Regions from separate parts of the Pectobacterium sp. PL64 genome, predicted to be linked through region 1. Evidence: predicted binding sites of a transcription regulator. Region 1 holds the regulator's gene; the other holds the start of a gene.
The links. Region 1 encodes LexA, which represses DNA repair genes until DNA is damaged. Its sites were predicted from a motif close to TNCTGTATGTACATACAGNA; they were not measured.
Positions count from the first base shown of each region.

Region 2: the regulator LexA is predicted to act here: its motif matches at 4,335-4,354, upstream of mutH (DNA mismatch repair endonuclease MutH).

Region 1 covers NZ_CP092070.1:60,791-68,199, forward strand. The annotation lists gene ubiC (chorismate lyase) at 1-487, shown strand, start outside; gene ubiA (4-hydroxybenzoate octaprenyltransferase) at 522-1,385, shown strand; gene plsB (glycerol-3-phosphate 1-O-acyltransferase PlsB) at 1,524-4,001, opposite strand; gene HP572_RS00270 (diacylglycerol kinase) at 4,129-4,494, shown strand; gene lexA (transcriptional repressor LexA) at 4,605-5,213, shown strand; gene HP572_RS00280 (CsbD family protein) at 5,672-5,881, shown strand; gene zur (zinc uptake transcriptional repressor Zur) at 5,937-6,446, opposite strand; gene HP572_RS00290 (pirin family protein) at 6,552-7,250, opposite strand; gene HP572_RS00295 (LysR family transcriptional regulator) at 7,365-7,409, shown strand, end outside.
Region 2 covers NZ_CP092070.1:490,616-498,024, reverse strand. The annotation lists gene lgt (prolipoprotein diacylglyceryl transferase) at 13-879, opposite strand; gene ptsP (phosphoenolpyruvate--protein phosphotransferase) at 1,105-3,351, opposite strand; gene rppH (RNA pyrophosphohydrolase) at 3,364-3,897, opposite strand; gene mutH (DNA mismatch repair endonuclease MutH) at 4,593-5,288, shown strand; gene HP572_RS02185 (TerC family protein) at 5,583-6,299, shown strand; gene HP572_RS02180 (YgdI/YgdR family lipoprotein) at 6,474-6,692, shown strand; gene HP572_RS02175 (NADP(H)-dependent aldo-keto reductase) at 6,901-7,409, shown strand, end outside.

The DNA.
Region 1 (7,409 bases):
TCTGCGTTCTATTTCCTGGTTTACTGAGCCCCCTTCGGTATTACCTGAGCACATTGGTGACTGGCTGATGGAAACCGGCTCCATGACGCGGCGACTTGAAAAATATTGTGCCCAACTGAAGACCATCCTGTGCAGTGAGAAATTCATTACGCCACAGGCGCTGGGCGAAGAGCGCGAACAGCTGCCTTACAGTGAGCGTTACTGGCTGCGTGAAGTGGTGCTGTATGGTGACGATCGTCCCTGGCTTTTTGGCCGTACCATTGTTCCGCAACAGACGCTCGACGGCACGGATTCAGCCCTGACGAAAATAGGCAATCAGCCGCTAGGCCGCTACCTGTTTGGACAAAAGGCGCTGACGCGTGACTATATCCATACCGGATGCAGTGAAGGCTTATGGGCGCGGCGTTCCCGCCTGTGTGTCTCTGGTTATCCGTTACTGTTGACTGAGCTTTTCTTACCGGAATCACCGATTTATTTCAGCCGGTGATGAAGGTTGGTAGGTAATTTGAGGAGATAAATCCTTGGAAAGAAGTGTTACAGCAGGGAAATGGCTGGCTTATTGTCGCTTGATGCGAATTGATAAACCGATAGGTTCTCTGTTGCTGCTGTGGCCAACGCTATGGGCGCTGTGGCTAGCGGGTGGGGGAGCGCCTGCACCGTGGACGCTGTTTGTTTTTGTCGCTGGCGTTTTCTTGATGCGTGCGGCGGGCTGCGTCATCAATGATTATGCCGATCGCCATTTTGACGGCCATGTAAAACGTACTGCTTCTCGCCCGTTGCCTAGCGGCGAAGTGAGCGAGCGAGCTGCCAAAGTGCTGTTTGTCGTGCTGGTCTTGCTGGCGTTTGGCTTGGTGCTGACGCTGAATAAGATGACGATCTGGCTGTCCGTTGCGGGGCTGGGTCTGGCATGGGTCTATCCGTTCATGAAACGGGTCAGCCATCTTCCTCAGTTTGTGCTGGGCGCGGCGTTTGGCTGGTCAATCCCGATGGCTTACGCGGCGGTGAGTGAAAGCCTGCCAGCGAGCTGCTGGATGATGTTTGTAGCGTATATTTGCTGGACGGTCGCCTACGATACCCAATATGCGATGGTGGATCGTGATGACGACCTGAAGATCGGCGTGAAATCCACGGCGATTCTGTTTGGCCGTTTTGACAATATCATCATCGGGTTACTGCAGTTCAGTATGCTGGCGTTGCTGCTGGCTTTGGGCATCACTACCGGATTAGGAACGCCATACACTATTTCTCTACTGGTGGCTGCGGGGATGTTTGTTTATCAGCAAATCCTGACCGCTGAGCGCGAGCGTGATGCCTGTTTCAAAGCCTTTCACAATAATAAATACGCGGGTATGGCGATATTCATTGGCGTGCTGTTTGGCCTATAGGTCGAACTGACAGAAACAAAAAAAGCAGCGATTTCCCGCTGCTTTTTTTATGGTGGAAGCTCAGACGTGTTTGTTATAACAAACGTATTCACGGCTTGATGGCGGCGCGTCGTCCGCCATTTTCCCGTAATTGTCCGGTTAATCCTGTTTTGTTTCTTCGACCTTTTCTACCGGCTGACTGGCGGCTTCCATTTCAGCTGGTGAGCTGGCGCTTTCGATAGTCAACCGCACTTCCGGGGTGATTAGATCGCCGAGGATGTTGTAGATTGCCACGATATCGCTTTGCGCCGTTTCCGCGCTGTCGGTGATATATCCTTCTGTACGTAAGGTCGCGACCAGCGTTGAGAACACCGCTTTATCAAAGAATTCCGGCGCGTTGATACCGTGCAGGACGGACAGGCGCTGCGCCATGTTCCGGCTTTCTTTCTCCAGCGTCCCACGGTTGATCTCTGGGTTCGCACACAGCAAGGATAGTGTGATCGCATAGCGTTGCAGCGTTTCACGCACGCCTGCTGACAGCAGTTGCAGCGTACGGATACGTGGCGGATTGATGGCTAATTGACCGTCACGGCTGCACAGCAGCTCTTGTCGAATCAGTTCATTAGCCAGCGTTTCCAGAACGCCTGGCAACTGCTCTTTGGAATAGTGCAGGAACAGCTCCGCTTGCAGCAGCGGATAGATCAGCGCGATCTGTCGTACGACTTCGGCAAGCGTAATCCGGCGATGGTGGATGACGATGCTGGCGATCAGCGACGGCAAGACCAACAGGTGCTGGATGTTATTGCGGTAGTACGTCATCAGTACCGCCTGCTCGCGCGGCAGAATGATGATATCGCCAATGCTATCCTTCTCGACTTCAAACTTGTTCATGCCCAGCGCGTGTTCCAGCAGTTCATCCGCTGTCTTCTTCGGTGCCGTAATATCTTTGTGATAAGGCACCTGGCGCAGCAGCTGGAGGTAGCAATCCAGCTGTTCGTGCATTTGTTCGCGCGTTAGTGAACGCTGGCGCGAGGCTAATAAAGCCGTAGAGCACAGGTTCATTGCGTTTGCTGCCGCAGAATTGTTGATACGCACCATGATATCCATAGAGATATCCTGCACCGTCGGCGTTAGCCAGCTTGGGCGCTGTGCCTCAATAGGATCGATCGCATCACGCCATTGCGGAACATGCTGGTTCAGGTAAGTTGTCAGCGGGAGTGGTTCACCGAAGTTCACGTACCCTTGGCCGAGATTACGCAGTTTGCGCAAACCGCGCACCATCTGCATAAAGCCTTCTTTTTCCTTCACCGCACCGCGCAGCTCTTTCGCATAGGTGCCGACTTCCATCACGTGCTCGTAACCGACATAAATCGGTACCAGCGTGATGGGGCGCGTACCGCCTCTCAGCATGGCCTGAATGGTCATCGCCAGCGTACCGGTTTTTGGCTCTAACAGCCGGCCCGTGCGTGAGCGCCCGCCTTCCATGAAGTATTCAACCGAATAACCGCGGGCAAACAGCTCACCCAGATATTCACGGAAAATCGTGGAATACAGCTTGTTGCCTTTGAAGGTACGGCGAATAAAGAACGCGCCAAGACGGCGGAAGATAGGACCTGCTGGCCAGAAATTCAGGTTGATACCGGCGGCGATGTGCGGTGGCACTAAGCCTTGATGGTACAGGACGTAGGACAGCAGCAGATAATCCATGTGGCTGCGGTGGCAGGGCACATAGACAATGCCGTGGCCATCCTGCGCCAACTGACGAACGCGTTCGGCGTTGTGGACGTTAATCCCCTGATAAAGGCGGTTCCACGTCCAGCTTAATACGCGATCCGACAGACGCACGGCTTCGTAGGAGAAGTCAGCGGCGATTTCTTCCATTAGCGCAATAGCGTTCTGCTGCGCTTTCTCAGTAGAAATCTTCTTACTGCGCGCCTCATCGTCTACGGCTTTCTTGATCGCTTTGGAATCCAGCAGCTTGTTAAATAGCTCCTGACGCACCGGCAAACGTGGCCCAACTGCCGCCAAACGTTGGCGAGAGAAGTGCATACGTGCGACACGCGCCAGTTTGTGGGCTATGGTTTTGTCAGTACCATGCTCGGTCGCCATATAACGTAGCGACACCGGGCTGGAGAAGCGGACAAAGCTGTCGCGGCCTAGCCACAGGACGGCGAAGAATTTCTCAATGCCGTTGAGCAAGCGCAGATGCGGTGTGGCCTGAGTGTGGCCTTCCCGACCCGGAGAGCGCCCAAACATCACAGAAACTGGCACCATCTGTACGTCTAAATCTGGATTGGCACGATGCAGATCCAGATAGTCGTGAAACAGCTTGACGGATTTCTGTTTGGGAACGTAATAGCGGAAGACGCGCGGCCCGTCATTAATAAAGACGTGGCTAGGAAGTTCGACGCCATTGAATTCGAACGACTGCGAGGGATCGGGTAGCCCCAATGCCAGGCATTTCGCACGTAGCGTCAAGAGATCCGCCTGAGAGTTATAAGGCAGAACATAGAGTATAGGACGTGAGGGATCTAACCCTAGCTCGACCACCGGATCTGCGGGAATAACTTTGCTCTTCACCAACAGTTTCAGTGGGAGATTCAATAATTTATAGTAAATTTTACGCCAACCTGACATAACAACATGGAGCCTCTTGTTAGCAATGCGCCGCAAGGATACCAGAAACTGCGCCGGAGATCTGTGGTGATGAGACAACGTAAGCGCGTTAAAATGCGAACTATTTTGCATAAATAGCGGAGGATAAATGAATAAAGCAACGGGGATGACCCGGATCATTAAAGCGACCGGTTATTCCTTTAAGGGGTTGAAGCAGGCGTGGCAGCATGAGGCGGCATTTCGTCAGGAAACGATACTGACCCTTGTCGGCGTCATTATCGCGTGTTTACTGCCGGTTACGCTGGTCGAAAAACTGCTGCTTATCGGGTCTGTGGTACTGATTATGCTGTTTGAGCTGGCCAATAGCGCCATTGAAGCCGTGGTTGATCGCATTGGTCTCGAGCACCACGAATTATCCGGTCGGGCGAAAGATATTGGCTCGGCGGCTGTCTTTGTTGCCATCCTGTTAGCCGCTGTCGTCTGGGGCAGCATCCTCTGGCAACATTTTGCCTGACGGCGCGCATAAATGAGTAAAAGTCAGGGGCTTTGCCGAGATCTCCATTCCCAATTGTGGCTTACCTGTATATACTCACAGCAAGACTGTATAAACAACCAGGGGGCGGAATGAAAGTATTAACAGCAAGGCAGCAGCAGGTTTATGACCTGATCCGCGATCATATTGCGCAAACCGGAATGCCGCCAACGCGCGCGGAAATTGCTCAACAGCTGGGGTTTCGCTCTCCTAATGCGGCTGAAGAGCATCTGAAAGCGCTGGCGCGTAAAGGCGTGATTGAGATTGTATCGGGCGCGTCTCGTGGTATTCGTCTGCTAATGGAAGAAGAGACGGGTATTCCTCTGGTTGGCCGCGTGGCCGCAGGTGAACCCCTGCTGGCACAGGAACATATCGAGTGTCACTATCAGGTTGACCCTGCGATGTTCAAACCTAGCGCTGATTTTTTGCTGCGGGTGAGCGGCATGTCGATGAAAGATATCGGTATTATGGATGGTGATTTACTGGCCGTGCATAAAACAGAAGATGTGCGCAACGGTCAGATTGTCGTCGCGCGTATTGACGATGAGGTGACGGTGAAGCGCCTGAAAAAGCAGGGCAATACGGTACACCTCCTCGCTGAAAATGAAGAGTTTGCCCCGATTGTTGTCGATCTGCGTCAGCAAAGCTTTTCGATAGAAGGCTTAGCGGTTGGCGTGATTCGTAACAGCGACTGGAGCTAACCATTCGCAGAGATGCACTGCTCGTTTGTCTGGGTCAGTGCATCATGTTCTGTTTGTTAATCTGCTAACCATATACATTTAGTTACATTTCGCGTGCGTTTTCTACTATCCCATTACCTCCTGTTTTTTCACCGCTTTTTGCGGTTATTTTCCCTTTATCAATGCTCGTTCCAGTTACAGATTCCTGATTTTTCATTCAAAGTAAAATATTCGACTATAATTTTTATCAAGGTAAGCATTTTTATCTTGATTGTGTGGCGATAGATCAGTTTGACGATCGAGTATTAGCCATCACATTTTGATAGCCCGGTAATCAAGGGAGACAGTGGCGAAGAGCACCGTCATGGTTCACAGAGTTATGATGCTGCTTACTGAATACATCTATTTATCTGAAACTGACGCATACGTCGGTAGTTACGATTTTTTATGCGAAATTCACCTAAGGTACGGAGATTCTTATGAATAAAGACCAAGCCAGCGGTAACTGGAAACAGTTTAAAGGTAAAGCGAAAGAGCAATGGGGCAAATTAACGGATGACGATCTGACGGTCATCGAAGGTAAACGTGACCAACTGGTGGGGAGAATCCAGGAGCGTTACGGGTACGAAAAAGAAGCGGCAGAGAAAGAAGTGAAACACTGGGAAGAGCACCACAAATATCATTGGTAGCTATCACTGGTCACCAAGGTGATGTATCCCCACAGAAAAAACGATAGCCCTTGGGCTATCGTTTTTTAATCGGAACGGTATGGTCGTGACCGCAATGGTCCGGCTGCTTGCATGATGCAACTTCCTGACAGCCTCCACACAAGCCGTGTGCTTCCACCACGCTGTGACGCAGCGTAAATCCCGACTGTTGCGCCAGACTACGCAGCGTTTCTTCCACACCTTCGGTTTGACGTTCTGTAACCTGCCCGCAGCGGTCGCAGATGAAAAGGGCAGACGTGTGACTGTGGTCTTCGATATGGTGGCAGAGCACGTAGCTGTTGTTGGATTCGACGCGGTGAATGAAGCCTTGTTCCAGCAGAAAATCCAGCGCGCGATAGACAGTCGGCGGCTTCGCCTGAGGTTCGGAAACGCGCAGCAGGTCCAGCAGGTCATAAGCGCTGATAGCACCGGACTGCTGTGCCATAAGGCGTAAAACCTCTAACCGCTGTGGCGTGAGACGCACAGCGCGCTGCTGACAAATCTGTTCAGCCTGGGCAAGAAGTTTGTCCTGTTTGGTTGAATCCATTGTCATATCACCCTGACGCATTGAGGAACAAGACGGATATCTTACCACGACTGAATAAAAACGCCGAACTGGCGGCGTTTTCCTGTGAAGACGAGGATAGAAGCGCTATACGACCAGATCGATGAGCAGCGCCCGCAAAGGCGACTCTGCCTGTAGCGTCAACGCCGTTTCTTCCTTAATGAAGGCTCCGTCGCCGCAGTGCAGTGTTTCACTGTTCTGATTGCCTTTTACCGCCATTGAACCGTGGATCAGTTGGAGGTACGCCTGATTTCCCTTTAGCGCGATGGTGCTTTGCTCATTCTGCTGGAGATCGACATGATGCACCCAAACCTGCTGGCGCAGTTGCAGGCTATTGTGTTCGCCTTCCGGTGAGGCAAGCAGTGTATGGTTTACTGAATTCAATCCCATGCGCTGCAACGGGCTGTTCTCGCGGGTCTGGCAGGCATTCAGCCATAATTGCAGCCGCGTCAGCGGCTTGTTGGCGTTGGTATTATGTTCGCTATAGCTGACGTTTGGCTGCGTGGAGAGCAGCAGCACATCTCCGGCTTTGGCCTGAATGTGGCCGCCGTTGCTGTCGCGGTATTCCGCTTCGCCCTGAAGAATAATGTTCAGAATATCAACCCGTGGGTAGGTTCGCGGCTGGAATGATGCCCCCGGTGCCAATACTTCCTGATTGAGCACGCGCAGAGACGCGTAGCCCAGCAGCTGTGGGTCAAAATAGTGACCAAAAGAAAAGGTATAGCGCGCCTGCAACCAGCCATAGTCGGCCTGGCCGCATTGCCCCGCTGCTCTTCGTGTGATCATAATTGTTATCCCCCCCAGAGAATTATTTATTGAACTGATAGTAATTGTGTGGACGTTGGATTGTTAGCTAGTTAATCTGGTGGGTATGTTCAAAATTCCTGAATGAGTACGAAGATGGCGAAAGAACGAGCATTGACGCTGGAAGCTTTGAGGGTGATG
Region 2 (7,409 bases), 430 kb from region 1:
AAGGACGGCGGATTATTGCTGTGCAGGCTGACGGCGATAGGCCCAGACCATCATCAGAATACCAGCGATCACCATCGGCAGAGACAGGATTTGCCCCATGCTGAACAGGCCGCCGAACAGCCCCAGCTGCGCATCCGGCTGGCGGAAGAATTCAGTAATGATTCGGAACATGCCATAACCGATCAGGAAAAGCCCTGAAACGCTGCCCATCGGCCGAGATTTACGAATAAAGATATTCAGAATGATAAACAGCGCCACACCTTCCAGCATCATTTGATACAGCTGAGAAGGATGACGCGGCAGCATGCCATACTGATTGAAAATCGCCTGCCACTGCGGGTTGCTGACGGCCAGCGCCATATCTTCACCGCGCGAGCCAGGAAACAGCATAGCCCACGGGGTATCCGTCGTCACGCGTCCCCAGAGTTCGCCATTGATGAAGTTGCCCAGTCGGCCAGCGCCAAGTCCGAAAGGAATCAGAGGAGCAATAAAATCAGCAACCTGGAAGAAATGGCGTTTGGTGCGATGAGCGAACCACAGCATGACGCAAATGACGCCCATTAAGCCGCCGTGGAACGACATGCCGCCATCCCAGACTTTGAAAAGATAGAGCGGGTTTTCAAGAAATGACGGGAAGGCATAAAACAGGACATAGCCCAGACGCCCACCGACGAAGACCCCAAGGAACCCCATATACAGCAGGTTTTCGACTTCATCTTTGGTCCAGCCGCTACCCGGTTTATTCGCCCGACGCACCGCCAACCACATGGCAAATACAAAACCCACCAGATACATCAGCCCATACCAGTGCAGCGCCAGCGGGCCGATTGAGAAAATCACGGGATCAAACTGAGGAAACGCCAGATAGCTTGTCGTCATCATTCACCACATATTTTATTGTGTTATCCCTACTTTTGGGATCGTCATTGATAGGCAAAAGGCAGGAGAATGAATCCGTTCCTGCGAACCGCGGTGGCGAATCATAGCATACGCGCCCACGCTCGTTGATCGCGGAGGGGAAAAGTTCTGTAAAACATTGAGTCGTTGTTAAACATTTACTCGCAATTAAATCTTAATGTTCTGTCGATATCGCACCGCGACGGATTAGCGTCCGCCGCGAATCAAGCCGCCCAATCCGCGCTCTTCCATGAAGCTCGCCGCCCACTGTCGGACTTCTGTCGCGCTCTGCGCACCGAGCAATTGCTTCACCAACACCTGCGATTCAGCCAGCGTAATTTGGCGCAGCAGATATTTAATTCGCGCAACGCTACGTCCGTTCATACTGAGCGAGCGATATCCCAGCCCGGTTAGCAGCAGTGCGCCGAGCGCTTCGCCCGCCATTTCTCCGCACACGGAAAGCGGGATGTTATAACGCTCGCACTCGACGGCGATCATATTCAACGCCTGCAACATGGAAGGATGCAGACTGTCATAAAGCGATGCCACGTGAGCGTTGTTACGATCTACCGCCAGCAGATACTGCGTCAGATCGTTGGTACCAACCGAAACAAAATCGATGCGGGAAGCCAGATGAGGGAGCAGGAACAACATCGACGGAACTTCAATCATGATTCCAATTCGCGGCTTGGGCTGTGGGAAGCCGAGTAATTCTTCGACTTCTCCCGCGGCCTGATCGATCAGGCGACGTGCTTCACTGATTTCATCCAGACTGCTGATCATTGGCAGCAGGATATTGAGATTGCCACTATGCGCGTTAGCACGCAGCATCGCGCGCACCTGAATCAGAAAGATTTCAGGCTGATCGAGCGTAATACGAATGCCGCGCCAGCCGAGACAAGGGTTCTCTTCGCTGATAGGCAGATAAGGCAGCGGCTTATCCGCGCCGATATCCAGCGTGCGCAGCATCACGGGGCGCGTAGGATAAAGCTGCAACATGCTTTGATATTGCGCCATCTGCTCATCTTCAGACGGAAATCCGCTTTGCAGCATAAACGGGATTTCCGTGCGGTACAGCCCCACGCCATCAACCTGATTGATAAAGCGTTTTTCGTGTTCAGCGCTGAGACCTGCATTTAGCATGACCTGAATACGTTCACCGCTTTTCAGTACGGCAGGCTGTTCCATTTCGCCTTCGGCCAGACGGGTCAGCTCATTTTCTTCCGTCAACAGACGCTGGTATTCCTGTACCAGCACGGGTTCAGGATCGACCAGCAGCTCGCCGCGATAACCGTCGATTATCAGCAGACGCTGATGCAGCAGATCGGGCTGGATATCCGCGCCCACCAGCGTCGGAATGCCCATGGCACGGACGAGAATCGCCGCATGCGAATTCGCGGCACCGTCATAGACAACAACGCCCGCCAGACGCTCCGGCGGCAGTTCAGCCAGCAGCGTAGCCGTCAACTCGTCCGCCACGAGGATAAAGCGCTCAGGCCACTGCCCCATGATTTGCGCGTTATCGTCGAGGTGGAACAGCAGACGTTGCCCCAACGCACGCAGATCGCCCGCCCGTTCGCGTAAATAAGTATCCTGCAAATTGGTGAACTGCGCGGCAAAGCGCTCGATCACCAGTTTCACGGCCCATTCGGCGGCATTGCCCGCATCCACTTCCTGAAAGAGTTCACGCTTGAGCCGCGCATCGTTCAGCAAGTGCGAATACAAATCGAAAATCGCCGCGCTCTCTTTCTGCGCGCTGGCGCTAAACCGCTTGCTGAAGCGGCGGAATTCCGCCGTGGCCTCTTCCAATGCCTGCGTTAAACGGGAGCGCTCACGCTCGCTGTCCAGACTCGATGCGGGGAAAACCTGTTCCAAAGAAGGCTGAGTACAATCCTGCCAGCCGGGGGCAATTGCCACACCGGGTGCAGCCACCAGCGCCTTAACGCGCGTCTGACGGTATTGACCGAAGAGCGTTTTTATCTGTGAAAGGGAAAGAATAGCGGCCATCTGCGTGGCCAGCGTCACCATGAACGATTCTTCGTTTTTATCAAACTGACGATGTTCACGCTGCTGCACCACCAGTACGCCCAGCAGGTGGCGACGGTAGATAATGGGAACGCCAAGAAAAGAGCGGAAATGTTGCTCTTTCACGGCGGGGATATATTTGAAACTGGGGTGTGTGCGAGCGTCGGCCAGATTGATGGGCTCAGCACGTTGCCCGACCAGCCCAACAATACCTTGCCCAAACGCCAGCGTAACCGTGCGCCCGCGCGGCTTTTTCAACCCGCGCGTTGCCATCAGGTAATAACATTGACGATCGTGATCGGCCAGATAAATGGAACAGACTTCCGTGTCCATAGCCTGACAGGTCTCATTGACCAGAATGTCCAGCGCATCACTAAGGCGGGCCGTTGCCGCAACGTTTTCGACAATTTCTCGCAAGCGCGTGAGCATAATGTGCCTGAATTACCCTCTTTTTCGCCGAGGACCGGATGGCGTAACCACCCGAGCCGCAACACTCTCCTGAAGCAGTATCACCGGATTGATAAATTCCTTCATCACGCGACGATACACATCTCGCTTAAAAGAGACGACCTGACGTACCGGATACCAGTAACTCACCCAGCGCCAGCCATCAAATTCCGGCGTGCCGCTGCTCTGCATATTGATATCCGACTCATTACACATCAACTGTAGCAAAAACCATTTCTGCTTTTGGCCGATACAGACCGGTTTTGTATCCCAACGCACCAAACGCTTTGGTAATTTATAGCGTAACCAGTTACGGGTAGATGCCAATACGCGCACATCCTTTTTTCTTAACCCGACTTCTTCAAACAGTTCGCGGTACATCGCCTGCTCAGCACTTTCACCGGGGTTAATCCCCCCCTGCGGAAACTGCCAGGAGTGCTGACCATAGCGCCGGGCCCACATCACCTGCCCCTGCCGATTACAAATTACAATACCAACGTTTGGGCGGTAGCCATCATCATCGATCACCGACTACCTCGATAAACATCAATGCAAAGATGACCTGATTGTTTCACACTCCCGTCAGGTGGTAAACCACTGCTTAGAAAGCATGTGATACGAATAAAAGTAAGATAACCCACAGATAAGATCAAAGTTATAAACATGTGAAGACCGGAATCGGCAATTTATTCACTTTTTCTGTGGACATCTTTGTGCAGAACCCATGAAGAAGTAAGTAAAACTCATTTTTCATGAAGAAAAAATATTAATGCGAATTAAAAAATAATTCTTTTTATTCATTAAATTACAAACCATTTCACGTAAAAAAGCAGCCCCTGATTTTTTGTTCAAATGGCATACAACGCAAGATTGGCGAAAGATCGCACTATGCCGATTTTATCCACAGGGAATGTCTCAAAGTCAGGCAATAAATAGGCAAAAACAGCAAAAAGGTCGGGAGTCAAGGCTGTAAATCGAACCAGTAATTCATGTTTATGTGGGTTATCCAAGAAATCTGTGGATAACCTAGTGTAAGATCCTGTTTATTGTCGGTGGCTATACGTGCACAGTTTGCAAAACGGTGTTAAGTGATCGCCATCACACTAAAAAAAAGCACTACGAATCATGCTATTATTGTTTTTCTCCACAGTCTTGCAGGCTGTGCACTGGTGTTCTCTATCTATTGTGTTTTTTTTGAGCGAAAAAATATCGGGCTATACGCTATGAATTCACCCACGGTTCACATGACTGCGCCGCCAAGTGAGCACACGTTGCTGGAACGCGCGCAATCCCTCGCGGGTTATAATCTCGCGGAATTAGCGGACATCGCCCGCCTGCCTATTCCCGCTAACCTGAAACGCGATAAAGGCTGGATTGGTATCTTGCTGGAGCGTTTTCTGGGTGCAAGCGCAGGCAGCAAGCCTGAGCAGGATTTCCCCGACATCGGTGTTGAACTCAAAACCATTCCTATTGATGAACAGGGCAAACCGCTGGAAACCACGTTCGTCTGCGTCGCACCGCTAACAGGCAACAGCGGCGTGACGTGGGAAAGCAGCCACGTACGACACAAGCTCGCGCGGGTACTGTGGATTCCGGTCGAAGGCTCGCGACACATTCCGCTAGGGGAACGCCGTATTGGCACACCGCTGATCTGGAGCCCCAATGAAGAAGAAGAGGAACAGCTGCGCTGCGATTGGGAAGAGTTGATGGACCTGATCGTGCTTGGTCGGGTAGAAAGCATCACCGCACGGCATGGCGAAGTGCTACAACTACGCCCCAAAGCGGCAAATAGCCGGGCATTAACCGAGGCGATTGGCGAATTTGGTCAACCGATTCTGACCTTACCGCGCGGCTTCTACCTGAAAAAAACCTTTACCGCGCCGCTACTAGCCCGCCACTTTATGCAGCTCAGCAGTTGAATTTCGTTAGCGCGATGTTCTATTAGCACGATGCTTCATCAGCGCCCCGCTTCATCGTACACTAGCCTTATACGCCGCACTCTATTACGCAGCAATCGTGCGACAAGGGAATCGTTCTGGGAAAAGCCTGACGCCGACCCAGAGTAAAAAACCAGAGCAAAAGGGACGCCAGCACACGGGCAGCAATGCGAAGTATGACGAGTATATTTTCACAACATCACACTTTCGCTTGCCTACGCCCTGAGCTGGCAGAGTATAATATCGTTTACGTTTCGTTTAAGGTGTATTGATATAATGTTTGATTGGATTGTTGATCCGAACGCATGGTTAGCATTGGGAACGCTGACTATTCTGGAAATCGTTCTTGGGATCGATAACATTATTTTCCTGTCTCTGGTTGTCGCCAAACTGCCTAAAGCCCAGCAAAACAAAGCTCGCCGCATCGGGCTGATGGGTGCGATGTTAATGCGTTTGGGACTGCTCGCTTCTATTGCCTGGGTCATGCGTCTGACCGACCCGCTGTTTACCGTCGCTGGCAATGAAATCTCCACACGTGACCTGATCCTGTTCTTCGGGGGACTCTTCCTGATCTGGAAGTCGAGTATGGAAATTCACGAAACCGTCGAAGGCGGTTCAGAAGACCATACTTCCAAGGTGTACTCTTTCTTTGGCGCGATTGTGCAGATCATGATGCTGGATATCATCTTCAGCCTGGATTCGGTAATCACTGCCGTCGGCCTGTCTGACCATCTGTTTATTATGATGGCAGCGGTCATTATTGCCGTTCTCGTGATGATGTTCTCTGCGCGCCCTATCGGCGAGTTTGTCGAACGCCATCCGTCCGTCAAAATGCTGGCCTTGTCGTTCCTGATCCTGGTCGGGTTCACCCTGATTCTGGAAAGCTTCGACGTTCACGTACCGAAAGGCTACATCTACTTCGCCATGTTCTTCTCAATGTCCGTCGAGGCATTGAACCTGTTGCGCAGTAAAAAAGAAAAAGCAGCACACTGATCGCCGCATCGCGAGCGCTCACGATAAAGACGTCATAATCAGGCGGCGACCTGCCGCCTGATTACACAATATTAATTCCCTCCCAACACATTTTTTCCATTATTCCTACGTTAACCTCCGCAACCATTTGCTAGACTCATCTGAAGTTTTGGCATTCATGAACGGGTTAATATGATGAAAGTACGGATGAAAATGGCAATCACACTGGCGTTATTATTCACTCTGGCAGGCTGTTCCAGTGACTATGTGATGGCGACAAAAGAGGGGCAAATGCTCCTGACGCAGGGAAAACCCGTGCTGGATAAAGATACCGGGCTGCTCAGCTATATCGATGAGCAAGGTAATCAGAAACAAATCAACAGCGATCAAATCTCCCAGATCGTGCAGCGCTAACGGCAACGTTAGCCCGATATTTTCCCCCATCGAACGACGCTCTTCGGCAAAATCCTGCTGAAGGGCAACAGAAGAGACTTCCCCACTCGCCACGGCTTCGTTTATAGTCGAATTCAGGTGTGTTTTCCCAAACTCATTGGAATCGCAGCAAATCATGCGGAAATGACGGGAAAAGCGCCTGCTATTTTCAGACATAAGGAAGCTGGCAATGCAATATCACCGTATTCCCCATAGTTCTTTAGAAGTGAGCATGCTGGGTCTTGGTACGATGACCTTTGGCGAACAGAACAGCGAAGCAGACGCTCATGCCCAGTTAGATCATGCCATTGCCGCAGGTGTTAACCTGATTGACACAGCAGAAATGTACGCCGTTCCTCCGCGCCCGGAAACACAGGGGCTAACCGAGAGCTATATCGGTTCCTGGCTGAAGTCCCGTGGCGGACGTGAAAAATTGATTGTGGCCAGTAAAGTCTCCGGCCCCGTGCGCGGAAACGATCACAGCATTAGGCCACAGCAGGCGCTGGACAGAAAAAACATCCGTGCCGCGCTGGATGCCAGCCTGCAACGCCTGAACACCGACTATATCGATCTCTATCAGCTGCATTGGCCTCAGCGCCAGACCAACTGCTTTGGCAAGCTGAACTATCAGTATACCGATGACAAACCGCAATACACTGAAGACAAATCGGTCGTCACGCTGCTGGAAACGCTGGAAGC